Regions from separate parts of the Bradyrhizobium sp. WYCCWR 12699 genome, predicted to be linked through region 1. Evidence: riboswitches for the same ligand, from Rfam matches in the RefSeq annotation. Region 1 holds a riboswitch; the other holds the start of a gene.
What was found. Region 1 has a riboswitch for cobalamin ahead of RPS27_RS33815 (TonB-dependent siderophore receptor). Riboswitches for the same ligand answer to the same signal wherever they lie in the genome.
Positions count from the first base shown of each region.

Region 1 (4,744 bases):
TGATCGACGCGGCGATCGCGCATCATGGCGTTGCAGGCGTTTCGCCCGAAAAAATCCTGTGCGCCGTCGGCGGTCTCGAAATCGCGGCGATCTCGGGCGCGATCATCGCGGCCGCGCAGCGCCGCATTCCCGTATTGATCGACGGCTTCATCGTGTCGGTCGCAGCGCTCGCGGCGGTGCGGCTGAATCCGTCGTGCCAGCCGTTCCTGCTGCCGTCGCATCAATCGGCCGAGCAGGGGCACCGGCTGGTGCTGCGCGCGCTGAACGTGCAGCCGCTGATCAGCCTCGATCTCAGGCTCGGCGAGGGATCGGGCGCCGCCATCGCGCTGCCCTTGGTGCGCAGCGCCTGCGCACTTCACAACGGCATGGCGACCTTTGCCGAAGCCAATGTGCCGGACAGGCCTAGCTGACCCGCTGATTGACCGAGACGACACGCCATCCGGTCGCGAGGCGATCGATCCGGGTCAGCGACAGCGGATCGATCACGAAGCGCAAGGCGGCTTGCGGCGTGAGATCCAGCGCGATGCAGAGCGCGGCGCGGATGGTGCCGGAGTGCACGACGAGCGTGGCCGGTCCGGCTCCGATCCGCGACAGGCCGAGCCGGACACGCGTGACTTGATCCGCAAAGCTTTCGCCGCCCGGTGGCCGCCCGCCGGCCGGATCATTCCAAAACTGGGCGTAAGTCTCGCCGCCGGTCGCAGCGAGCGCGTCGTGCCGATGGCCGGTCCAGTCGCCGAAATCCTGCTCGCGGAATTCGCTGACCAGCTCCGGTTCGAGCCCCAGCGCGCGCGCCGTCTCGACCGTGCGCCGCGACGGGCTGGCATAGCTTGCGGCATTCCGCGGCAGATGGCGCTGCAGCGCCTCCAATTGCGCGCGATCGCCGAGGTCGGCCGGTGCGTCGGCGGCGTGGATGGTGCCTTTGATGCCGTCGACCGGCGCATGCCGGATCAGCCAGAGGAAGGTCTCGCCTTCCATGCTCATCTCCAAGGAAGTTGGTCGCTGTGGCAATAACAGCGCATGGGATACATTGACTCCGTCGCGATGGTAATCCTAGATGCTCGCGACGGTTTCCCCGAGGGGGGATGAAAAGGGAATACGGTGCGGGGAAATTGTCCCCAATGCCGTGGCTGCCCCCGCAACTGTAAGCGGCGAATCTTGCATCACGAGCCACTGGGCATCTCGGTCCCGGGAAGGCGACGCAAGGTACTGACCCGCGAGCCAGGAGACCTGCCGCCAGCCGTGGTCACACGCGAAGATGTCGGTCGGGGAGTACAGACATTCGGCTTCATCGGACGGCTGCAAGGCCCAAGGTGAGACCTCGTTCGCTGTGACGTGCCACTGACGTCATACCGAGGTTTTGTGCCGTGTCTTCCATCCGCATCCTACGACCGCGTCGCTTCCTGATCGCCTCCGCAGCGCTCACGTTGGCAGTGGCCGATCTGCCCGCCGCGATGGCGCAGCAGGCTCGCGAACGGTTGCCGGCGGTCGAAATCTCGCCGGCCCAATCTCGCAAGCAGGCGAAGCCTGCTGGCCGGGAGGGGCAAAGCGCCCTCCGCGCGTCGTCGCGCAGATCCGCTGTGACGGCAGCGCCAAAGCCTTCGGTGCCGGGCGATGGCGTACAGACGCAGGCGGCGACACCGCTCAACAGCAATGCGGTGGCCGAAAGCGCCTCGCGGCTCGGCCTGACGGTGCGCGAGACGCCCGCGACCGTCGAGGTGATCTCGGCCGAGACCATGCGCGAGCAGGGCTATCGCACCGTGTCCGAGGTGGCGCAGGGCGCGGTCGGCGTCACCTCCGGGGATGCGCCGGGGGAGCCGGCGGGCTTCTCGATGCGCGGCTTCACCAACAGCCAGATCAACACGCTCTACAACGGCATCAAGATCGGCCCGCAGAACATGACCTCGCGGATCATGGACACCGCCAATCTGGAAGCCGTGGAGTTCTTGAAGGGACCGGCGTCCCTGATGTCGGGCGAGGGCGCCGCCGGCGGTGCGATCAATTTCGTTACCAAGCAGCCGCATACCGGACCGATCCGGAACGAGGCTGACTTCTCCTGGGATTCGCTGAACTCGTTCCGCGCGCATTACGGCTCGGGCGGCAGCACCAACGTGCAAGGCCTCGACTACCGCTTCGACATCAGCCGTTCCTCGCTCAACGGTTTTGTCGACGACACCAATACCAAGATGCTGGATGTGTCGGGTCAGCTCAACTACCGCATCTCCGACAGCCTCAAGATCTGGGGCGCGATCGAATATCGCGAGGATCGCGGCAAGGCCTATTGGGGCGCACCGCTTGTGCCGGTCGCCTTCAGCGGCTCGCATGCGACGAGCGGGATCGTCTCCGGCAATTACGTCTCGAACTACAACAAGACCAACCTCGGCGCCGTCACCATCGACGACCGCACCTTCAACACCAATTACAACGTTCTCGACAATCGCAACGTGGCGCAGGAAGTGTGGCTCCGCGGTGGCTTCGAGCTGAAGCTGGCGCCTGACCTCATGCTGAAGAGCCAAGCCTATGGCTACGGCGCCGAGCGCACGTGGTTCAACAATGAGGTTGAGGCGTTCAATTCCGGAACGAACCTGGTCGATCGCGAGCGCTTTTACGTCGCCCATAGGCAGCGTCTCGTCGGCAATGTCACAGACCTGATCTGGGACACAGACATCGCCGGCTTCGACAACCGGTTGGTCACGACGTTGTCTTCGAGCTATCTCGATTTCGTCAGGCCGGGCGCCGCCAATTTCCCCGGCGATTCCGTGTCCCTCGTCGATCCCAACCGCGGCTTCTACGGCACGCTCACGACCAAGCAGCAGACCGCCCGGATCGACAACGAGGCGCTGTCGTTCGAGGACCGGCTGAAGCTGACGCGAACCTTCTCGTTGATCGGCGGCCTGCGTGTCGAGCATATCGGGCTCGACCGCAATTCGACCGACGCGGCAGGGGTTGTGAACGCGGGTTTCCCTTACACCAAGGACTGGGCGCCGGTGACGGGACGCATCGGCTACACCTGGGAGGCCGTGCCGGGCCTGACCTTCTTCAGTCAATACGCCACCGGCGCGGACGTCTCGGCCAACAACATCTTCCTGCTTGGTCCGACCCAGCCGCTGGATCTCACCACCGCGCGCACCTACGAGACCGGCGTCAAGCACCTGTTCTGGGACAACAGGGCGGAATGGTCGTTCTCGGCCTACGACATCCTGCGCAAGAACGTCTATGCCGCCGCCGGCGGGCAGGCGCTCAATATCGCCGGGCGGCAGGAGTCCAAGGGCGTCGAGCTTGCCGCCTCGGTGCGTCCGATCGATCCGCTGCGGCTGTGGGGCAACATCGCCTATGTCGATGCGCGCTATGCCGATTACGACTTCGTCGGCGGATCGTTCTCCGGCAACACGCCGCCGAACGTACCGCGCATCGTCTCCAATGCCGGCGCATCGTATCGGTTCTTCACGCCCTGGCCGGTGGAGCTCGGAATCACCGGCCGCCACGTCGGCGACCGCTACAACACCGACGCCAACACGGTGACGATGAAGGCCTACACCGTCGCCGACGTCTACGCCTTCGTCGACATTCCCAAGACCGTGTTTGGTGCGGTCGACCAGGCCCGCCTGACCTTCCGCGTCCGCAACATCACCGACAAGCGCTACGCGATCTGGGGCGATCCGTTCTATCCCGACCAGATCCTGCTCGGCGCGCCGCGCACCTATGAACTCTCGGCGGCGTTCAAATGGTAGGGCGCTGACCGCATGATGGCCGCGATCGTCCTGCTGCATCGCTGGCTCGGGATCGCGTTCTGCCTGCTGTTCGCGATGTGGTTCGCGACGGGAATCGTGATGCACTTCGTTCCGTTTCCGTCGCTGACGGAAGCGGAGCGCTTTGCCGGCCTTGCGCCGCTGGACCGGACGGATGCGCGGATCGCGGTTGCCGATGCCGTCGTCGCGAGCGGAATCACGGACGCCACGCGTGTCAGGCTGATCCGGCGAAGCGATGGGCTCGCTTATGTCATTACGGGACCATCGCGCCTGCGCGCCGTGCGCGGCTCCGACGGGAGCGACGCAGAAGTGGTGTCCTCCGATGTGGCGCTCGCCATCGGGCGGGATCACGCCCGCAACCGCGGGCTCGATGCCGCGCACGCAACGTTGCTCGCGAAAGCGGATTACGATCAGTGGACCGTGCCGAACGGCTTCGATCGTCACCGGCCGTTGTTTCGCATCGCCCTCGGCGATGCCGCGGGAACGGAGCTCTATGTCTCCTCGCGCACCGGCGAGGTCGTCCTGGATACGACGCGAAATGAGCGCGGCTGGAATTGGGCCGGCAGCGTGCTGCACTGGATCTATCCGACGGTGCTGAGACGCAACTGGGCGCTGTGGGACGGCGTCGTCTGGACATTGTCGTTGCTGGCCCTGATCGCAGCCGTGCTGGGTGCGGCGCTCGGAATCGCGCAGATCAGGACGAGGAATGGCCGCCCCGCAACGCCTTATCGCGGGTGGCACGCATGGCATCACGTCCTTGGCCTTGCCGTGACGCTCTTCGTGCTCAGCTGGATCTTCAGCGGCTGGCTCTCGATGGACCATGGCCGGCTGTTCTCGCGCGGACAGCTGACGGGCTCGGAAGCTGGAGTCGCAGCCGCTGTGCCCGGCTGGACGGAGGCACTGTCGCTGGAGCGGACGCCGCTGACGTCATCGGTCTGGGAAGCCGAATGGTTCGGCTTCGATGGCGAGGTCTATCGTCGCGATCGGCTCGCGCTGGC
Region 1 is NZ_JAVTJN010000039.1:626,704-631,447, reverse strand. Features, by position in the region: gene cobT (nicotinate-nucleotide--dimethylbenzimidazole phosphoribosyltransferase) at 1-410, shown strand, start outside; gene RPS27_RS33820 (histidine phosphatase family protein) at 403-975, opposite strand; cobalamin riboswitch at 1,048-1,250, shown strand; gene RPS27_RS33815 (TonB-dependent siderophore receptor) at 1,365-3,728, shown strand; gene RPS27_RS33810 (PepSY domain-containing protein) at 3,741-4,744, shown strand, end outside.

Region 2 (4,744 bases), 270 kb from region 1:
CTTTTTCGGCCTCTCCAACCGGCTTGCCAACGTCACCAGCATGCGTCCGAACGCGGAGTTCTACAGCATGGGACGCGGCTGACGGAGTTCGCTCATTCACGATCGGGCGGCTCGTGCGGCTTTGGTGCTGCGACGAATCCGGAAGTTGATCTTGCTCGATCGGCGTCTTGATTGGGAGAGGTGAAGAGATGACAGACTTCGTAACGCCGCAAGAGATGGCGGAGATGATACCCTCGGGGTGCAAGCTCGGTCTGGCGCCTGACGATTACGCTGCATCCCCCGGAATGATTCGGCTGCTGATCGATCGCGGCGTTCGCGGTCTGCATGTGGTGTGTGCGCCGATCGGCGGCATGCAGGTCGACATGCTGATCGGCGCCGGCGCCGTGACGACGCTGGAGACCAGTGCCGTCAGTCTCGGCGAAGCCGGCGGCGCGCCCTGTTTCAGCCGGGCCGTCCGCGACGGATCCATTCGCCTGCGCGATGCGACCTGTCCCGCGGTGTTCGCAGGGCTGACGGCCGCCGAGAAGGGCGTGCCGTTCATGCCGATCCGCGGCATCATCGGCAGTGACGTCCTGGAGAAGCGGGACGACTGGAAGGTGACGTCGAATCCGTTCGATGACGGCGAGAAGATCGTCGTGGTCTCGGCGATCCAGCCCGACATCGCCTTGTTTCATGCGCCCGAAGCGGACCGGTTCGGCAACGTTCGGCTGGGGCGCCGGCGCGAAACCATGCTGCTGGCGCACGCCTCGAAGAACGCGTTCGTGACCGTCGAGCGGATCTCCGAGACGTCACTGCTCGAGGACGAGAAAATGGCCGCGGGCGTCCTGCCTGCAATCTATGTGAGTGCGGTCGCGCAGTTGAAGAACGGCGGGTGGCCCACGGGGCTTTACGCCGAGTATCCCAGGGATGGGCAGGAAGTCGAGAAATACGCGCGCGCGGCGCGCTCGCCGGAGGGTTTCCAGGCCTATATCCGGGGTTCGAGGAGCGCGGCATGACCGAGGCGTGCACCAGCCGCGAGCTGATGATCTATACGATCTCGCGGCTGCTGAATGGCGTGCGGCATGTTGCGGTCGGTCAATCCTCGCCGATGCCGGCGGCCGGTGCGATGCTGTTGCGTGCGCTCAACGAGCGTGACGGAGCGGAGCGCGTGCAGGTCTCGATCCTCGGATCGGTCAAGCACAATTCCTTCACTGGAGGAGCCGAGGAGCTGTTCGATTGCGCCGCGCAGGGGCGCCTGGATGCCTTCTTTCTCGGCGGTGGCCAGATCGACGGCCGGGGCAATGTCAATCTCGTCGGCACCGGCGACTACCCGAACAATCCGGTTAGGTGGCCCGGCTCGTTCGGCTCCGCCTATCTGTACTTCCTCGTTCCGCGGGTCATCCTGTTCCGCGAGGAGCACAGCCTGCGGTCCCTGGTAGAGCGCGTGGACTTCGTGTCTGCGCCTGGGGTCACCGACGAGACGGTCTATCGGCGCGGCGGCCCGCATGCGCTGCTGACCAACGCGGCGCTATTCTCCTTCGACCGGGAGGCGGGGCGCTTTCGCCTCGAGAGCACGCATCCCGGCTATGGTTGGCGCGACATTCGCGGCACGACGGGCTTTGCCTACGACAACGAGCAATGCGAGGTCACGACGCCGTCGCCGGACGACGCGACGCTGGCCTTGATCCGGGGACGGATCCGCGAGGAGCTGCGCGAATGCTATCCGCAGTTCGCGGGCAACATGCCGGGTCCGGGGTAGGGGATCGCGTCTGCACTCTGCGGTCGGGTTAGGGCGCGTACTCTTGAACATCCGTCGATATCTGCCTCGCGTCGATACTGCCGTCCTCATGCAATTGCGGCAGATGTCGCGAAGGGCCACACCTGATTTGGACCGAGAGGGAAACGCCGCCCCCGGGTGGTTGCCAATTCGCCCGATGGCCAGTTGACAGTCCTTTGCAAATAAAACTAGGTTGCCGGCGACGGTTCTCTTTCGGGAGATCAATAGGGAATACGGTGCGGGTGTCCCCAACGCCGTGGCTGCCCCCGCAACTGTAAGCGGCGAGCCTTCGTCAAAAGCCACTGGGCCTGCGGGCCTGGGAAGGCGGCGACAGGCAACGACCCGCGAGCCAGGAGACCTGCCGTCAGTCGTGGTCACACGCGAGCACATTGGGCGGGGTGTCCTGATGAGTGTTGAGCTGCCTTCCTCTTGAGGCAGCGGCCAAGCTGCGTTCGCGGTGACGTGCCACGTTATCGCGAGACTATTGATGACCTCCCGTAAGATCTTCGCGCCACGCTGCGCGTTGCTCCGTTCAGTTGCATTTTCCTGCCTCGTGGTGTCGAGCAATGGCTGGGCACAATCCGCAAGACCAGCGCAGACGCTCGATCCTGTCGTAGTGGAGCCGTCGGCGAAGCCACCGAATGCCCGGAGCGCCCGACGCAGCGATTCCACGCGCCTCGCGCGCCCACACCAGCAGCGAAACGCAGCTACCGCCGAAACGCGGGCTCCGACGACCAACCCAGCGGGTCCCGTATTCGCCGCACCGACGCTCAACCTCACCGGCGCTAGCACGGCCGGCAGCCGACTAAGCTTGACGCGACTGCAGACGCCGGCCAGCGTGGAGGTGATCTCGGCCGAGACCATTTCTGAACGCGGCCAGCAGAACATCCTCGACGCGGTGACGCAGAACGCCACCGGCTTCACTGCAAGCCCGGCACCAGGCAACGGCGGCGTCTCGTTCAACACCCGCGGCTTCACGGGCCTTGGGTCTGTCATGACGCTCTATGATGGCACCCAGCTTTATATCGGCGCCGGCACCGTGACCTTTCCGTTCGACACATGGTCGACCGAGCGCATCGAGGTGCTGCGCGGCCCTGCTTCGGTGATGTACGGCGCGGGTGCGGTCGGCGGTGCCATCAACGTCGTCTCGAAACTGCCATCGTGGGTCCCTCGCAACCAGGCCGAGATGTCGCTGGACAGCAACATGACGCGGCGAATTGCCGTGGATAGCGGAGGTCCAGTAAGCAGGGACGTCGCCTATCGCATCACCGCCACCGGCAACATGTCGGACGGCTGGGTTGATCGTGACAGGACTTCGAATGTCGCGCTCCATGCCGTGGTCCAGATCAGGCAGAACGAAGACGTCACCTGGACACTGTCCACGGACTATGGCGACCGCAATCCCTCACGCTACTTCGGCACGCCGCTGATCAACGGCATGCTCAATGAATCTCTTCGGTTCAAGAATTACAACGTCAGCGACAGCCACATCCGATACCACGATAGCTGGAGCCAGGCGAAGACGGAATGGCAGGTCGCTGATGGCATCTCGATCCAGAACACGCTCTACTACCTGAACTCCAAGAGGCACTGGAAGGACGTCGAAAGCTACGCTTACAATCCCGGCACCGGCCTGATCAATCGAAGCAGCTATATCGAGATTTTTCACGACCAGCAGCAGGTCGGCAATCGCATGGATGCGAAGTTTCGTGGGCATGTCTTCGGCATGGCCAACGAGTTCCTGGCAGGCTTTGACGTCAACAGCATCAACTTTACCCATACCAACAACTCGCCCTATGGCGGCTCGTCGTCCGTCAACCCGTACAGCTTCGTTCCTGGCGTGTTCAACAGTCCGAACGCCACGGTCCCCAGTTTCGGCAGCGTAACCAACCAATACGCGCTGTTCGCCGAGAACCGGCTGTCGGTCACCGAGCAATTGTCCCTGATTGCCGGCATCCGCCACGATGAGCCGACGGTCACGCGCACCGACTATGTCACGCCCGCCAACAGCTTCGAAAAGTCGTTCTCCTCGACGACCTGGCGCGCCGGCGCGGTCTATACGCCCGTCAAGGACCTCGCTTTCTATGGCCAATATTCCACCGCGGTCGATCCGGTCGGGGGGATCATCTCGCTGTCGTCCGCCAACAAGAATTTCGATCTGGCCACCGGCAGACAGATCGAGATCGGCGTCAAGCAATCGTTCTGGGGCGGCCGGGGTGAATGGACACTGGCCGGCTACGAAATCGTGAAGAACAACCTGCTGGCACGCGATCCCAACGTTCCTTCGCTCACCGTCCAGGTCGGCCAGCAATCATCGCGTGGGATCGAAGCATCAGTCGGGTTCCTGCTCGACTATGGCTGGCGAATAGATGCAAACACAGCCTTCCTGCGCGCGAAGTACGACGACTTCGTGCAATCGGTTGGTGGCGCAGCCGTGAACTATGCCGGCAACGTGCCGGTCAACGTACCGCAGACCGTCTCCAACATCTGGGCGACCTGGGCCTTTGCACCCAACTGGTCGGCCAATGCAGGCGTGCAGATCGTCGGCAAGACCTACGCGGACAATGCCAACACGATGACGCGCCCGGCCTACAACATCGTCAATGCCGGCGTGCAGTGGAAGCCCGATCTCAACACCACCGTGTCGTTCCGCGTCTACAATCTCTTCGATGAGATTTACACGACGTCCGGCGGCACCACGCAGTGGCTGCTCGGAATGCCTCGCACGGCCCAACTCGCCGTCAACGTGAAGTTCTGAGCGTGTCACGCATCCTGAAACGTACGCTCCGGCGGTGGCTGTATATCGGCCACCGCTGGCTCGGCATCGTCACCTGCCTGTTCTTCGCCATGTGGTTCATGTCAGGCGTGGTGATGATGTATGTCGCGTTTCCCGGTCTTGCCGACAAGGAAAGGCTGGCAGCGCTTCCCGACATTCAATGGGAAAAGGTGAAGCTATCGCCGGACGATGCGATGAGGGTCGCAGGCGCG
Region 2 is NZ_JAVTJN010000039.1:357,535-362,278, reverse strand. Features, by position in the region: gene RPS27_RS32585 (peroxidase-related enzyme) at 1-82, shown strand, start outside; gene RPS27_RS32580 (CoA transferase subunit A) at 189-995, shown strand; gene RPS27_RS32575 (CoA-transferase) at 992-1,738, shown strand; cobalamin riboswitch at 1,943-2,137, shown strand; gene RPS27_RS32570 (TonB-dependent receptor) at 2,568-4,514, shown strand; gene RPS27_RS32565 (PepSY domain-containing protein) at 4,517-4,744, shown strand, end outside.
Region 2: another riboswitch for cobalamin. It lies ahead of RPS27_RS32570 (TonB-dependent receptor); the one in region 1 lies ahead of RPS27_RS33815 (TonB-dependent siderophore receptor).